Regions from separate parts of the Nicoliella spurrieriana genome, predicted to be linked through region 1. Evidence: predicted binding sites of a transcription regulator. Region 1 holds the regulator's gene; the other holds the start of a gene.

Region 1 (8,262 bases):
TATAGCCACCGTAAAACGAGCCATCCCCACATCTTAATACGTACATATAGAACTTCTCTGCATTATTTTCCATATAACACCCGACTAATTTGCTCAGTATATTGATTCCCATGACCTTGATAAACCGTAATTGGAGCCTTAACTTTAAGTCCCCCAGGTCGACCATCCTTAATTCCTGAAACCAAAATCATATTTGCGTCACGATCAATCCGTGGATAAATGAATTGAATTTCCTTTGGTACCAAACGATTTAAGCTCATTTTATCTAGTAATTCCAAAAGTCGATCCGGACGATAAACAAAATAACAACGACCATTGGTTTTAAGCAGTCCACTAGTAATTGACAATACCATATTCAAATTAGTTTTTATTTCATGCCTGGCAATTGCTAAATACTGATTTGAGTTTTTATGACTATTTTCTGAATTTGCAAAGTACGGTGGATTACAAATCACCACATCCGTTGAATCATGATTAATATAATTATAAACATCTTTAATGTCTGTATTATAAACGGTAAACCGATCACTTAAGTCATTTAAATCGACGCTTCTTTGGGCCATATCAGCCAACTTAGGTTGGATTTCAACTTCACTAAACTGTCCATTAGTTTTGTGCGCTGCAAATAAACCAACCGCACCATTTCCAGCGCATAAATCAACCACACGAGTATTTACTGACTTAGGAATAGCTGCAAAGTTGGCCAAAAGAATTGCATCTAATGAAAACGAAAACACATTGGGATTTTGAATTACCTTTATTTTTTGACTATAAAGTTGGTCAATTCTTTCTGATTCATTAAGTTCAACTTTCATTTTTTCAACTCCAGTTCCAAAAACTACTTGCAATTAAATCTAAATATAGAATAATATTGAATTGATAACTGTCTAGGAGGATAACACTTAATGTATTCATTTTTAAGATTCATATTTAAAGTAATCACACAATTAATCAACGGGCGGGTTAATGTTAAGAATAAAAACAAGCTGCCCGATGGTAACTACATTCTAGTTGGTCCCCACCGGGCTTGGTTTGATATGCTATTTTTTGCCCTTGCTGCCAGCCCTAAGAAGTTTACCTTTTTAGCAAAAAAGGAATTATTTAATAATTTTATTTTAAGATATATTTTAAACAAAGTAAACGCAATCCCAGTTGATAGGCAAAAGCCGGGCCCATCAGTAATTAAAAAACCAGTAAAATTATTACGTACAACTGATTTATCAATTATTATTTTCCCATCTGGTAGTCGTCATTCAGATGAATTAAAAGCTGGTGCCGCACTAATTTCTAAGTTAGCGGGAGTACCATTAGTTCCAGTGGTATATCAGGGGCCCCTTTCATTTAAACAACTGTTTACTAGGAAACCAGTTTCGGTGGCGTTTGGTGACCCAATTCAATTTGATCGCAAATCAAAAATTAATGATGAGGAGCAAGCAAAGTTAGAGGCACAAATGCAAGCTAGTTTTGATCAATTAGACCATGAGATTGATCCTAATTTTAAATACGTAGATGTTTCTAAAAAATAAAAATAAGCAATAATGCCAATTTGGCGTTATTGCTTATTTGTTAACTTCGATTTTTCATCGAATTCATCATTTGTCTTAATTTCTTTTGTGAAGGTTTTTGGCCCATTTGTTGCATCATGGCACTTAATTGATCTTCACTAATTGGTGGATTACTCTTTAAGTAAGATTCCATGTACTTACGAGCAGCAAAGAAACCAATTGCAGCACCGGCCAATAAGGCGACGATCACAATTAAAATCCAAAGTCCAGTTCCCATTAATTACACCTCCCATTTTAAAAGTCATCATATTAATTTTACACAATTAATAATGATTTTTAAAGTGGTTAATCACTAATCATCACGAAGACCCTTCCCACGTTGAATATCACGAACTTTTCTAGGGGTAACTTCCTCCCCCTTGTCATTGTAAACCTTCATCATTTCAACTTGAGATTTAAAATTTGCTCTAAATCGCTTTAAATATTGTTTTCTAAGCTTTCCTTGTTCTAATTTTTCTAATTCGCTTAGTCCTTCTTTTTTAGCCTTATGGGCTAATTCATTAATTCTCGGAATAATTTTCATTAATTCTTTATCTTCAGCCATGGTTTACCTCCTAAATAATTCTTTACTAATAAGATTAACTGTTTTTAACATTATATTCAAATAAAAGCACCCGAACATCTGTTTTACACTCCATATTTTTTATGCTAAGATATCTTTGTAAATAAAGGGTAATGGGGGTGAACTATAATCGCAAAAGTTGAATCAAGACAAATTGCAATTTTAAGATTTATTTGGAATTCAATTAAGAAACAGGGGTATCCACCAACCGTTCGTGAAATTTGTGACGGGGTTAACTTATCATCAACTTCAACTGTGTACGGACATATTACTAGGTTACAAAAAAAGGGATTCTTAAAAAAGAATCCCGCGAAAACTAGGGCCTTGGAGATTACAGACCTTGGATGTAAAGAACTAGATGTTAATGTTCGTAAGCAAGAAATCCCACTACTAGGTCAGGTCGCTGCTGGTGAGCCCATTTTAGCAGTTGAAAACGTTATCGAGTACTTCCCAATTCCACCTGAGTACCAATCAATTTCTGATTCACTCTTCATGCTTACAATTAAGGGAACTAGTATGATTAACATCGGCATTTTAAATAACGATCAAGTAATCGTTAAAAGGCAATCAACTGCTTTAAATGGCGAGGTCGTAATTGCAATGAATGAAGACAATGAGGCTACGTGTAAACGGTTCTATAAAGAAGCTAATCATTATCGCCTTCAACCAGAAAATGATACTATGAGCCCCATTATTCTAGATCACGTTACTATTTTAGGTAAGGTCATTAGTCTCTATCGACCAAATATCAACTAAATAAGCGGTCCCTCGTATGGGATCGTTTTTAGTTTGTCAAAATCATACTGCAATATATCGTTAGCATCTTTAAAATAAGCGACAATGCTATTTGAAATCATTAGATTAATAATTCCGTTATTTTCATGTAATATCACAATTGGTTTTCCAATATTAGTCGCATAACCAATTTCAAAGGCAGTTCCACTATCCACAAAACCATCTTTAAAATCTAAAACTGCAACGATAACATCACTAGCTTCCAATTCGTCAATATCTTTTTGATAAACTTTTTTACCCCAACTAACGGTTCCTTCCTTTTCCTCTGGAAAATTAACCTTTCTAGGACTAAAGAAATCACTAATGGTCGGATTATTAAAAAGGGCCTCTTCAGCACGACTAATTCGTGCAATTTGATCATCATCAAAAAATGGACCTGCTAAATAAACTTTTTTCATTTTATATCCCTACTTTCGAATTAAATATTGGCGTTGATTATTCTTAACTCCAGCAAAAACATACTTCGCGTTATCAGCATCAATCGGTAACGATAAGTCTCCCGGCTTAAGTCGTGGCCATGAACTAAAAATGGTTTCATATTTTGAAACCGAAACCTGCTTCCGCTGATCAAGCATCGCAATAATGTGATCCCTACGCTTTGCATTAAAAAAGCCCGCTTCTAACTTACCAGTAAAAAATTCACCCTGAGCTCCGGATCCATAACTAAATAACCCCACTAAGTCACCGGGAACCAGTTCATCATCATTATCAATCAGTGATAATAAGCTTAAATAAAGTGAACCAGAGTAAAGATTGCCTACTCTTTTATTATACATACTTCCGAAGTTAAATGCTGTTTTCAAAGTAGTGCTCTGCTCCGAACTTGCCTCAGGCAAAACTGACCGAAGACCCTTAATGCCCATTTTGGGATATGGTAAATGGAAAATCATGGCTTTAAGATCACTAATGCTAAGGCCGGTTTGTTTCTTATATTGCTGCCAGGTTTCATTAAAAAAATTAACGTATACATCGTTTGAGTAATGACCATCCACAATTGCTTCAGTGGTATACAATGGTCGCCAAAAATCCATAATATCCTTAGAATAAAATGAACTGACCCCATCAAATGAAATTATTCTAGGGTTACTAGTTACTAGCATTGCAACCGCTCCACCACCTTGAGTCACTTCACCAGGGGTATTAATTCCATATCTAGCAACATCAGCACCAATTACTAATGCCTGTTTATCAGGATGTAGCTGGACATAGTCACGCGCCATTTGTAGTCCTGCAGTCGCACCATAGCAAGCTTGCTTAGTTTCAAAAGCACGTGTATTAGGGTTAAGTCCTAATAAATTTTGTAAATAAATTGCTGCTGATTTAGAATTATCAACTCCCGTTTCAGTTCCAAAAATTACCAAATCAATGTGTTCACGGTTATCATCATTAATAATCCCATCAGCGGCATTGGCAGCCATCGTAACCACATCTTGAGTATTTGGAATTACTGATTGTTGTTGCTGCCCAATTCCGATTAAATACTTATTAGGATCTTCATCCCGTGCTAAAGCTAATTCTTCCATTGATAAGTACATTTCAGGAGTGTAAAAACTAATTGCATCAATTCCAACATTCATACTAAAACCCCATTCTATAAAATTAAACTATCACTACCATATCACAAATGTAATCTCTTTAATTCAGCAATTAATAATAATTAAAACAAACTAAAAAAACATGCCCATAACGGACATGTTTTTAAGAAGGAGAGTACAGGAGTCGAACCTGCCCGCCGAGATTAATCGGTTCGTCGGATTTCGAGTCCGATGCATTACCGCTCTGCCAACTCTCCAAAAGCGCATAATGGTATTATATCAATTCTATAAAAAATTGTAAACACCATTACCACTAATTATTAATATTTCATCAAACTTAGCATATCATAGCCCTTAATCTTATCACGACCATGTAAATCAGCAAGTTCAATTAGGAACGCAGTTCCAACGACGATGCCACCAAGATCTTCGACTAATTCAATCGTTGCACTAATGGTTCCACCAGTTGCTAATAAATCATCAGTGACCAATACCCGTTGACCAGGCTTCACTGCTCCTTCATGAAGATATAGTGATGATTCACCATATTCTAAGCCATAAGATGCTTTAACCGTCTTGCCAGGTAATTTCCCCTTCTTACGAGCAGGTGCGAACCCAATTCCCAAGTCATATGCTACTGGACAACCAACGATAAATCCCCGTGCCTCAGGGCCGACGACCATATCTACTTTGCGTTCCCGTGCATAGTTAACAATTTCATCAGTTGCTTGCTTGTAGGCTTGACCATCTTCAAGTAGCGGTGAAATATCACGAAACATAATTCCCTTCTCAGGAAAATCTTTATAAGAAGCAATATAGTCATTTAAATCTAATGCCATTAATATCTTCCTTTCGTTACTTATAACCTTAATAAGCTATTAAATAGTGTAACTAAAGTGGCAGAATTTGGTAATAGTAATTGTTTTTCTGATTCCAATTGAATTTGACGATTATGATACGAATTAGCTGATATCAAATCTTGTTTTTTAGGATTTGGATTCATCTGTAACAGCCCATTATCAATTTGGACGAATTTCAATTCTTGAAATACCTTAATCATAAAAATAGTTAAATTACGATCAAGGCCCAATTTTTGAACAACCAATGGTAATTGTTGATTAATATTGAACGGAGCAAGGCTCCCAAGGATTCTAAACAATTGGCCAAATTGACTTCTAGTAGGCAGTCCACTGGAATAGATATAATGAGGCTTAAATAAGTATAGAACCACCTTACTGTTACCAATAAAATGCGCAACCCGTTTTAAATCATCAATTGTATCGGGACAATCAACAATTGTCACCACGTCAGAATCAATTTCTGTCGACAAGTCATTATACCAAATTATATTACTTTTTTCATTAATATAAGGAGTTAACTTATTAAGTAGTTTTCGATTAAAGAATACATAAGTTCCCTCAGTTTTAAACATGCGTTGATTTAACTGTTTAGTTCGGCGATCTAAAATCTCAATTCCATCTGACTTTAAATCTTTAACCATCATTTGTAATGAAGTTCGGTTATTCCAAGTATTAACCTCAATCGTTCCCACCATTTCAATTGCATTCGGAGTCGCTTGAATTGAAGAAAGCAGATTACCCTTACTAAACGCCACTGCATTGATTCGATGCTGTTCACCATTAATCGTAAATCGTAGGTGGGCATTGCGATTGCCCATCGTTTGGACATTATTTACCATTTTAGGAGTAACTTCAAACAGTGGCTGAGAATTATCAGTTCCAAATGGTGCCATTTGAGTTAGCGAATCAGATAGTGATTTATCAATTTGGTCAACATCAATTTTAGCGTCAACCATCAAGTTTGGTTTGGCCGTTTTACCCGCTACCGGTGCTTTAAAATTGTTTTCTAATATTGATGCAACCCGTTCAATTAATGATTTCTTCACTGATAATCCAACGGCCATGTCGTGGCCACCAAACTTAAGCATTTCATCACGGGCTGGTTGTAATGCTTTAAATAGATTAAATCCTTCAATACTACGGCCAGATCCCTTTGCAATCCCCGTTTTAGGATCTATGTTCAGCACTAACGTTGGCTTATGGTACTTATCAACTAGCCGACTAGCAACAATCCCAACTACTCCTTCATGCCAATTAGGACCAGCTACGACCAGTGTTTTTTTCGCATCTTGATGATTATGATCGACCTGTTCACATGCGGCCTTAAATATGTCAGATACTAACTTCCGGCGTTGTTTGTTTAACAACTCCGTCTGCTGTGATAATTCGTTAGCCTGTTCATCATCTAAGGTCGTTAATAATTCGACCCCCGCGTTAGCATCCCCCATTCTTCCAAGCGCATTTAAACGAGGGGCAATCCCAAATCCAATACTGTGTTCATTAATTGGTTTATTAGTTAAACTAGCTAATTCCAATAGCTTAATTAGACCAGGCCGTTGGGTATTTTGAATTGCTTGACAACCAAATTTGGTTAAAATCCGATTTTCACCAGTTAACGAAACTAAGTCAGCAACCGTTCCAATGGTAACTAAATCTAAGCACTCCTGTGGAAGTTCATCTAATAGTGCAGTCGCAACCTTAAAGGCAACCCCTGCTCCAGAAAAGTAACCAAATGGGTACTCTGCACCTGGATATCTAGCATGAATCACTGCATATGCATCCGGTACACCCTGTTCTGGAATTTCATGATGATCAGTAATAATCACATCACAATTATGTTGATTAGCAAATGTAACGGGCTCGAAACCAGTTACCCCGTTATCAACGGTTACAATTAAAGTGGTTCCCCCATCAATTATTCTGGAAAACGCATCCACATTTGGACCATAGCCATCATTAAATCGATTTGGAATGTAATAATCAACATTCGCACCCATTTCGGTGAGGGTTTCATACATAATTGCAGTACTGGTTAATCCATCGGCATCATAATCACCATAAACGGTAATTTGTTCTCCATTTTCGACCGCTTCTGTAATTCGAGCAACCCCCTTATCCATATCATGAAATAGAAATGGATCCGCTAAATCATTTGGATCTGGGTTTAAAAATGCTCTAATTTGAGAGGTAGTTTTAATTCCCCTTTGAAAAAGAATTTTCAATGCAATTGGATTTAAATTGAGCTGGGTTGAAAGTTCTTGAATTGAGCTTAGGTCTTGGTTAGAATCTACGAGTTGCCATTCGTATTTTGAATCAATCATCTAATCCCTCTTTATTATTTGGTTTGATCATCCTTATTGTCACTAGATTGCACTTGGTTAGCTAATTTATTTTCAACTTGAGTGTTTTTTTGAGCATCCTTAAGTCTTGATTGTAACGTCGAAACCTGTGATTCAAGTTGGTTAACCTTACTATCATACTGCTTATTAAGTTTTTTGAAATCACGTCCCTTGGTAACTGATGATGTCGTAGTCATTAAAAAGCTAATTAAAGCACCGATTAAAATCCATAATACCAACATTACGATCATTGGTAATTTAAGGGTACCAAACCCAAAGTTAATTGCAACAGATTGAATGTTCAATAGTGCGAACACTACAATTATTAAAATCAAAAGAACTATCAAAATCATTTTTACTTGTTTTTTCATTATTAATCATCATCCTATACAGTTTGGTTTTTATCAAATGGAACATCAACAACGTCAAAGTCCCTCACAACGGAAGTATTTTTAAAGATAGCACGGGCCTGCTTTTGTAAAACATTAGCCATTTTACCAGTGTATCTAGATGAAATATGCGTTAATAACAGCTTATGAACATTGGCTTTTTTAGCTAAAATAGCAGCTTGAGCATTTGTAGAGTGGTAATAATTCCTGGCTAATC
Region 2 (8,262 bases), 110 kb from region 1:
CATTGCCGAATTAATGGTTCCAGATGATAATCAACAAGCAAATCAAAATGCTGATATGAAGAGCATGATGGATATGTTGAACCAGATTCAAAAGGGGAAAATGCCGACGGAACAAGATCAACCCAAACACCAACCAGTTAGCCAAGCAGTTAAGGATAAACGTGCGCAAGTCTTAAAAGAATTAGAATTAGGCCAACTCGAAGATAAGATGGTTGAAATTGAAATGGATGATCCTAAGCAATCAGTATCACAACAAAATAACATGTTGGGACAAATGGGTATTGATTTAAACGATACCTTGGGAAACATGCTGCCAAAGAAGAAAATCAAGGCCCACTTAAAGGTGGCTGAGGCTCGTGAAATTTTAATTCGTGAAGAATCAGAGAAACTGGTTAATGATGCCGATCTATACCGGGAAGCCATTAACCGGACCCAAAATACTGGAATCATTTTTATCGATGAAATTGATAAAATTGTTGGTGGAAAGTCACAAAATAAGGGTGAGGTCTCAAGAGAAGGAGTTCAACGAGACATTTTACCAATCGTTGAAGGAGCTAACATCAATACTAAGTATGGACTAGTGGATACTAGCCATATCCTATTTATTGCATCTGGAGCATTTGCCGAAAGCAAGCCTAGCGATTTAATTGCTGAGCTTCAGGGCCGCTTTCCAATCAGAGTTGAATTAGATTCTCTTAGCAAGGAAGACTTCGTCAATATTTTAACAAAACCGAACAATGCTTTGATTAAACAGTACGTAGCATTGATTGGTACTGATAATATTAAGGTCACTTTTACCATCGAATCAATTCAAAAAATTGCTGAAATTGCGTATAATGTAAATCGTGATGTTCAAAACATCGGAGCTAGAAGGCTTCATACAATTCTAGAAAAACTATTAGAAGATTTACTATTTGAAGGTCCCGATATGGAAATGGGAGACATTACGATTACTGAACATTACGTTGAAGATAAGGTCGGACACTTAGCAAAGGATCAAAATCTATCACAATTCATTCTATAATCGGTTAATTTAGTGCTCTAATCTAATTTTTTTGCTAGAATTAACTTAAATAACTAGAATAGATGAGGATGATAGCATGGAATTTACTTTATTAAATGACGATTTAACAATTAAAGTCAATTCAAAGGGGGCCGAGCTTAATAGTGTCAAGGGTGCTAACGGAATTGAGTACTTATGGCAAGCTGAGCCTAATTTTTGGTGTAGACATGCACCAATCTTATTTCCAATCGTGGGGCGTTTAAAAAACGATAAATATGAATATGAAGGTAAGCAATATTCAATGGGTCAACATGGTTTTGCCCGTGATATGGAATTTAAATTAAGTGAACAAACTAATGATTCGATTACGATGGTATTGAATTCTGATTCAGATACTAAGGCAATGTACCCGTTTGATTTTCAATTATTTGTGAAGTACACGTTGGAGCAAAAGACCCTTAAGGTTAACCTAACCGTTGTAAATTCAGATGATAAAACGATGTACTTTTCAGTTGGTGCACATCCCGCATTCAACGTCCCATTAACCACCGGTACATTTAGTGACTATCAATTGAACGTGATCCCCAATGAAATTTTTGATCAAGTCCCACTGCAAAACTCATTGAGTAATGCAAAAAGTGGAAACGAAATTGATTTGAAGTCACCATTAGGGATTAGCCGAACTCTTTTTAAAAACGATGCGGTTATCTTAAATCTCAATAGTAACCCCGTGGAGATTAAATTAACCAATGCTCATAATAGCGATGACCATGGCGTTTCATTGCAGACAAAGGATGCTGAGTACATGGGACTTTGGTCTCAATACCCACAAGATGCTCAATTTGTTTGTATTGAGCCGTGGTGGGGCATTGCCGATGATGTTGATACAGATGGCCTCTTAATCCATAAAAAGGGGATTAAGGATTTAGCTGCAGGTGCGCGGTTTAATACTCAATTCGATATTACGGTCCATTAATAAAAAGACGCTTACCAAATTGGTAAGCGTCTTTAATTATTTAGTGATGATTACGATTATAATTAATGCCAAAGTGGACTAGACGCTCATCACCAGCTCTAATTCGTTGAATGTTTTTACGATGGCGGTAAAATACAAATAGCGTTAAGATAATAGCGATAGTGGCTAGCAAGTAATCCTTAATGAGTAGTGAAACAATCGAAACAAATATAAAGGTACAAAGACTAGCTAGACTAACCATACTGCTCAAGTAAAGGACCAGAAGCAAAACGGCCGTTGCTAATATAAAGAGAATTGGATTATAGGTTAATAGCATCCCCGCGCTAGTGGCAACTGCTTTACCGCCCTTGAATCTGTCAAAAATGGAAAAGGTATGTCCAGCCACCGCACAGAGTCCAAAAATTAATTCAGTCAGATGAATGGACCCAAAATTAACTTGAAAAATAAGTGGGAGTGCTGCTGATAACGCCCCCTTAGCGATGTCCATGAATAAAACGACCGTTCCGGCGATGGGGCCTAAAACTCTGAATGTGTTGGTGGTCCCAATGTTGCCAGAACCATGTTTACGAATATCGACGTTAAAGAATTTTTCACCAATCAAAATTCCACTCGGAATCGACCCCAGTAAGTATGCTATGATTAACAATGCTGCAATTTTCAAAATGATGCCTCCAATAATGATTTGGTTAAAATAACGATAATTTATCAAATGTTCATCTTTTCGAGTGTTATAATAATTTATCTTAATCATATTATACCATAGAAGGTTAGCGGAAAATTCAAACGCTTGTTCGCATAATTTGCAAAGTTACACAAATAAGTTATTATTATATAGATTGCATAATGTAAAGGAGTTTTCTCATAATGGCAAAATCAAAACAAGAATATGATGATTCTTCCATTCAAGTTTTGGAAGGATTAGAAGCCGTTCGTAAGCGGCCGGGGATGTACATTGGATCCACTAACGGTAGTGGGCTACATCACTTGGTCTACGAGATCGTTGATAATGCCGTTGATGAGGCATTAGCAGGATATGGTGATGAAATTAATGTTACGATTCATAAGGATAATAGTTTAACCGTCGTTGATCATGGCCGGGGAATGCCCGTTGGAACCCATGTTTCTGGCAAACCCACTCCTGAAGTAATCTTGACGGTCCTCCACGCAGGGGGAAAATTTTCTGAAAACGGTGGTTATAAAACCTCTGGTGGATTACATGGGGTTGGATCAAGCGTTGTTAATGCGCTTTCCACTAACTTAACGGTTACGATCGTTAGGGATGGTCGGAAGTATCAAGAAAAATTTGAAAACGGTGGTAAGCCCATCGGTACTTTGAATGATTTGGGTAAAACTAGTGAGCATAGCGGGACAACGGTGACTTTCAAACCAGATCCAGCTATTTTTACGACCACCGTTTTTAATTACGACATTTTAAAGGAACGGTTACGTGAATCAGCTTTCTTGCTAAAGGGAATCAAGATCACGTTGACCGATGAACGAACGACTCCAGCCAAGCATGATGAATTTCATTTTGAACGGGGAATTCAGGAATTTGTGGAATACCTAAACGAAGGCAAGCATACCTTGGGTCCGGTCATGTATTTTGATGGATCTAAGGAGGGGATTGAAGTTGAAGTAGCCGCTCAATACAATGACGGATATACTGAAAATACCCTTTCATTCGTCAATAATGTTAGGACCAAGGATGGTGGGACCCACGAATCAGGGTTCCGGAGCGCTTGGACTAAGGCCTTTAATGAATATGCTAAAAAGGTAGGACTATTAAAGGGGAAGGATAAAAAGCTGGATGGAAACGATGTTAGAGAAGGGCTATCAGCAATTATTGCCTTAAAGATCCCTGAAGAACTATTACAGTTCGAGGGGCAAACAAAGGGAAAGCTAGGGACTCCTGAGGCGCGTTCCATCGTTGATAGCATCATTAGTGATAAGTTAATTTACTTTTTAATGGAAAACGGCGACTTTGCTCAGCAATTAGTTCAAAAGGCAATTCGAGCTCAACAGGCGCGTGACGCTGCTCGGAAAGCGCGGGATGAAAGTCGCGGTGGTAATAAAAAGCGTAAAAAGGAACGGCTGTTATCAGGTAAGTTAACCCCTGCTCAATCTAAGGATGCCGCTAAGAATGAATTGTTCTTAGTGGAAGGGGATTCAGCCGGTGGATCTGCTAAGCAGGGACGTGATCGTAAGCATCAAGCCATCCTTCCATTACGGGGGAAGGTCTTAAACACTGAACGGGCAAAGCTACCTGATATTATGAAGAACGAAGAAATTAGTACCATGATCTATACCGTTGGTGCTGGGGTCGGTTCTGATTTTAATATTAAAGATGCTAACTATGATAAAATCATCATCATGACCGATGCTGATGATGATGGTGCCCACATTCAAATCCTATTGCTGACCTTCTTTTACAAGTACATGCGACCAATGATTGAAGCGGGGCGCGTCTATATTGCATTACCACCACTGTATAAGGTGCAAAAGAAGGTTGGTAAAAAAGAGCGAATTGCATATGCCTGGACTAATAGTGAAATGGAACAGGAAGTAAAGGCATTTAAGAAGCCATACACCCTACAACGCTTCAAGGGATTAGGTGAAATGAATGCAGACCAACTCTGGGAAACGACCATGGATCCTGAGTCACGAACGTTGATTCAAGTCCATATCGATGATGCTAAATTAGCAGACCGGCGGGTCACTACTTTAATGGGTGATAAGGTCGCTCCTAGACGTGATTGGATCGAGCATAATGTTCAGTTCAACCTAGAAGAAGACGGCAGTATTTTAGATAATACCGCTAAATAGTTAATCAAGGGAGGCCCAATTAATTGAAAAATGGACAAACAATTGAACGGCTAACGCTTGAAGATATCATGAGTGAACGATTTAGTCGTTACTCCAAATCGATTATTCAAGAAAGAGCGTTACCTGACGTTCGTGATGGCTTAAAACCAGTTCAACGTAGAATTCTTTACGCAATGAATAAGGATGGTAATACTTACAACAAGGGGTTCCGGAAGGCTGCTAAGTCAGTTGGAAATGTAATGGGTAATTTCCATCCCCATGGTGATAGCTCCATTTACGAAGCATTGGTGCGAATGAGCCAGGACTGGAAATTACGAGAACCCTTAATTGAAATGCACGGGAACAACGGGTCAATGGATGGTGATCCACCAGCAGCAATGCGGTATACCGAAGCTAGACTTAGCAAGATTGCCGGTGAAATGTTACGCGACATCGATAAAGATACTGTTGATTGGGTCTTGAATTTTGATGATACCGAATATGAACCGGTGGTTTTGCCATCCCGATTCCCAAACCTATTGGTCAACGGGGCGACTGGAATTTCAGCCGGATATGCAACTGATATCCCACCGCATAATTTAGGGGAGGTCATCGATGCGGTCATTGCCTTACAAAAGAATCCCGATGCATCCCTGGATGAATTAATGAAATACGTCAAGGGGCCCGACTTTCCGACTGGTGGCATTATTCAGGGAATCGATGAAATTAAAAAGGCTTACCAAACCGGTAAGGGGCGGATTGCAGTACGTTCTAAAACGGCCATCGAAGCATTGCGCGGGAACAAGCAATTGATTCGCGTCACTGAGATTCCATATGAAGTGAATAAACTACAGTTAGTTAAGCAAATTGATGAAATCAGAATTGCTAAGAAGATTGACGGGATCGCTGAAGTCCGGGATGAAAGTGACCGTAATGGGTTATCGATCGCAATTGAATTGAAGCGGGATGTGGATTCAAAGGGAATTTTAAACTACCTTTTTAAGAATACGGATCTTCAAGTATCATATAATTTCAACATGGTCGCGATCGATAACATGCGACCAGAACGGCTCTCGTTAAAACGGGCGTTAGACTCATACCTTAAATTCCAACGATCAGTGGTTAAGAAGCGGACTCAATTTGATTTAAACAAGGCATTAGCCCGGCAAGAAATTGTAGAGGGACTAATCAAGGCATTATCAATCTTAGATCAAGTTATCAAGGTGATCCGGGGGAGTAAGGATAAATCATCCGCTAGGCATAATTTGATTGAACAATTTGATTTTACTAATAATCAAGCTGAATCAATCGTTAACTTACAACTGTACCGGTTAACCAATACTGATGTCACCCAGTTAAATCAAGAAGCAGCAGAATTAGCTAAACGAATCGAACGGTTCAGGGCTATTTTAGCGGACCCGAAGCAATTAGACCTGGTCTTAAGAAATGAACTACGGTCTATTAAGAAGGCGTATGCTTCTAAGCGATTGAGCCAAATTGAAGCTGAAATTGAGAACCTTAAGATCAGTACGAAGGTCACAGTTCCAGATGAGGATGTAATTGTCTTAGTTAGTGACGATGGTTACCTCAAGCGGAGTAGCATCCGTTCTTATCGCGCTTCAGAGGTCAATGAGAACGGCTTGAAGTCAGATGACCATCCCATTTTTATGCAACAATTAAATACTCGTGACCACTTAATGATGTTCACCAACAAGGGGCATTTGATCTATCGGCCGGTCTTTGAGATCACCGACACCCGTTGGAAGGATACTGGCGAACACATTTCTCAAACGATTGGATTGGCCAATGACGAGAAAATCATCAAGACGGTTGCCTTCAAACATCTAAATGAATCCGGCAGTTTTTTGATTGCTACGAGTGATGGGTATGTAAAATTGACTGAATTTGCCAAGCTATTACCGGGCCGGACTTATAAGAGTCACGCTAGTGTTTATGAAAAGTTAAAGCATCCCGATGCTAACGTGGTAACGGTTGAATACATTGATGCTAATGTTAAGCACCATCAATTGGTGGTGGCCAGTCGCGAAGGGATGGCGACCCGGTATGCGCTCTCAGAAGTCTCCTTTAGTGGCGCTAAGAGTACCGGAGTCCGTGCAATGGATCTCCGCGATGATGATCAAGTTGTCGGTTGTCAATTAGCTAGTGAGGATTCAGTGATGGCCATAATCACTCAGCGGGGAGCATATAAGAACCTTCCAGTCGCTGAGATTCCCCTAGCTGGTAGAGGACGGCGTGGCGTGATTATCCTAAAGGCCCTCAAGGCACAACCACATGAAATTACCGGGTTCGTTTCGATCCAGCCCGATACAATGAATACGGCTTTGCATATTTTTACCGATCGGAGACGTGTTCATGACGTAGTTCCAGTTGACCATCCTATGAGCGAGCGATATTCAAATGGCTCATTTGTAGTTGATGTTAAAACGGAGGGGCAACCAGTTTCGATTCAAAAACCTTTAAATTGATTTATCAATGCTTCTAAAATATAATAGAAGTGTCAGATTAATATAATAATAGAATTGGAGCAATCAATAATGAGCAAAGAATTAATTTTCGGACACCAAAATCCAGATACCGATGCAATTGATGCTGCTAAGGCATACGCATATCTACAAACTAAGTTAGGTTACGATGTTGAAGCCGTTGCACTAGGTGAATTAAACGACGAAACTAAATTTGTGTTAGATTACTTTGACGAACCAGCACCCCGGGTAATTTCAGCTGCTAAACCAGAAGTTGATTCCGTAATGCTAGTTGATCACAATGAATTTCAACAGAGTGTTAGTGACATTAAAGATGTTACCGTAACCCACGTAGTCGATCACCACAAGGTCGGTAATTTCGAAACTGAAAAGCCACTTTACATGCGTGAAGAACCCCTTGGGTGTACTAGTACCATTATTTATAAGCTCTTCAAGGAAAATAATGTGGAAGTTCCAGCTAAGGTAGCTGGATTAATGCTTTCAGCAATTATTTCAGATACGTTATTATTACAATCACCAACGACTACTGAAACTGATCGTCAAGCCGTAGCAGCACTAGCTAAAATTGCTAATGTTGATTACAAGGAATATGGAATTAAGATGTTAAAAGCCGGGACTAATGTTGACGGTCGTTCAGCTGACGAATTGGTGGATGAAGATGCCAAGTCATTCACCATGGGTGGCAAGAGCGTTCGAATCGACCAAATCAACGTAGTGGACTTACAAGACATCCTAAAGCGGACTGATGAAATTAAAGCTGCAATGGAAAAGGCAAGCCAAGCAAATGGCTTTGACCTATACCTAGTGTTAGTAACGAACGTCTTGGATAGTAACTCTGCATTGATTGTCACTGGTGAACCTAAGGCTGCTGCAGAAAAAGCATTTAATGGTAAATTAGATGCTAACGACGTAATGAACCTTCCAGGAGTGGTATCCCGAAAGAAACAAGTGGTCCCACCACTAACTGAAGCCATGGA

Evidence for each region. Region 1 encodes LexA, which represses DNA repair genes until DNA is damaged. Its sites were predicted from a motif close to CNAACANNTGTTNG; they were not measured.
Region 2: a site for LexA is predicted at 2,760-2,773, ahead of parE (DNA topoisomerase IV subunit B). Genes of this name have one in related genera too.

What each region holds. Positions count from the first base shown of each region.
Region 1 covers NZ_CP093361.1:1,132,195-1,140,456, reverse strand. Annotated here, with positions in the region: gene MOO44_RS06295 (GIY-YIG nuclease family protein) at 1-73, opposite strand, end outside; gene MOO44_RS06290 (tRNA1(Val) (adenine(37)-N6)-methyltransferase) at 63-815, opposite strand; gene MOO44_RS06285 (lysophospholipid acyltransferase family protein) at 906-1,526, shown strand; gene MOO44_RS06280 (YneF family protein) at 1,567-1,782, opposite strand; gene MOO44_RS06275 (DUF896 domain-containing protein) at 1,858-2,109, opposite strand; gene lexA (transcriptional repressor LexA) at 2,257-2,883, shown strand; gene MOO44_RS06265 (nucleoside 2-deoxyribosyltransferase) at 2,880-3,320, opposite strand; gene MOO44_RS06260 (hydroxymethylglutaryl-CoA synthase) at 3,330-4,499, opposite strand; tRNA gene MOO44_RS06255 (tRNA-Ser) at 4,627-4,714, opposite strand; gene MOO44_RS06250 (adenine phosphoribosyltransferase) at 4,778-5,296, opposite strand; gene recJ (single-stranded-DNA-specific exonuclease RecJ) at 5,317-7,638, opposite strand; gene MOO44_RS06240 (LapA family protein) at 7,653-8,027, opposite strand; gene rnz (ribonuclease Z) at 8,042-8,262, opposite strand, start outside.
Region 2 covers NZ_CP093361.1:1,238,982-1,247,243, forward strand. Annotated here, with positions in the region: gene hslU (ATP-dependent protease ATPase subunit HslU) at 1-1,024, shown strand, start outside; gene MOO44_RS06745 (aldose 1-epimerase family protein) at 1,101-1,979, shown strand; gene plsY (glycerol-3-phosphate 1-O-acyltransferase PlsY) at 2,020-2,640, opposite strand; gene parE (DNA topoisomerase IV subunit B) at 2,844-4,802, shown strand; gene parC (DNA topoisomerase IV subunit A) at 4,826-7,267, shown strand; gene MOO44_RS06765 (manganese-dependent inorganic pyrophosphatase) at 7,337-8,262, shown strand, end outside.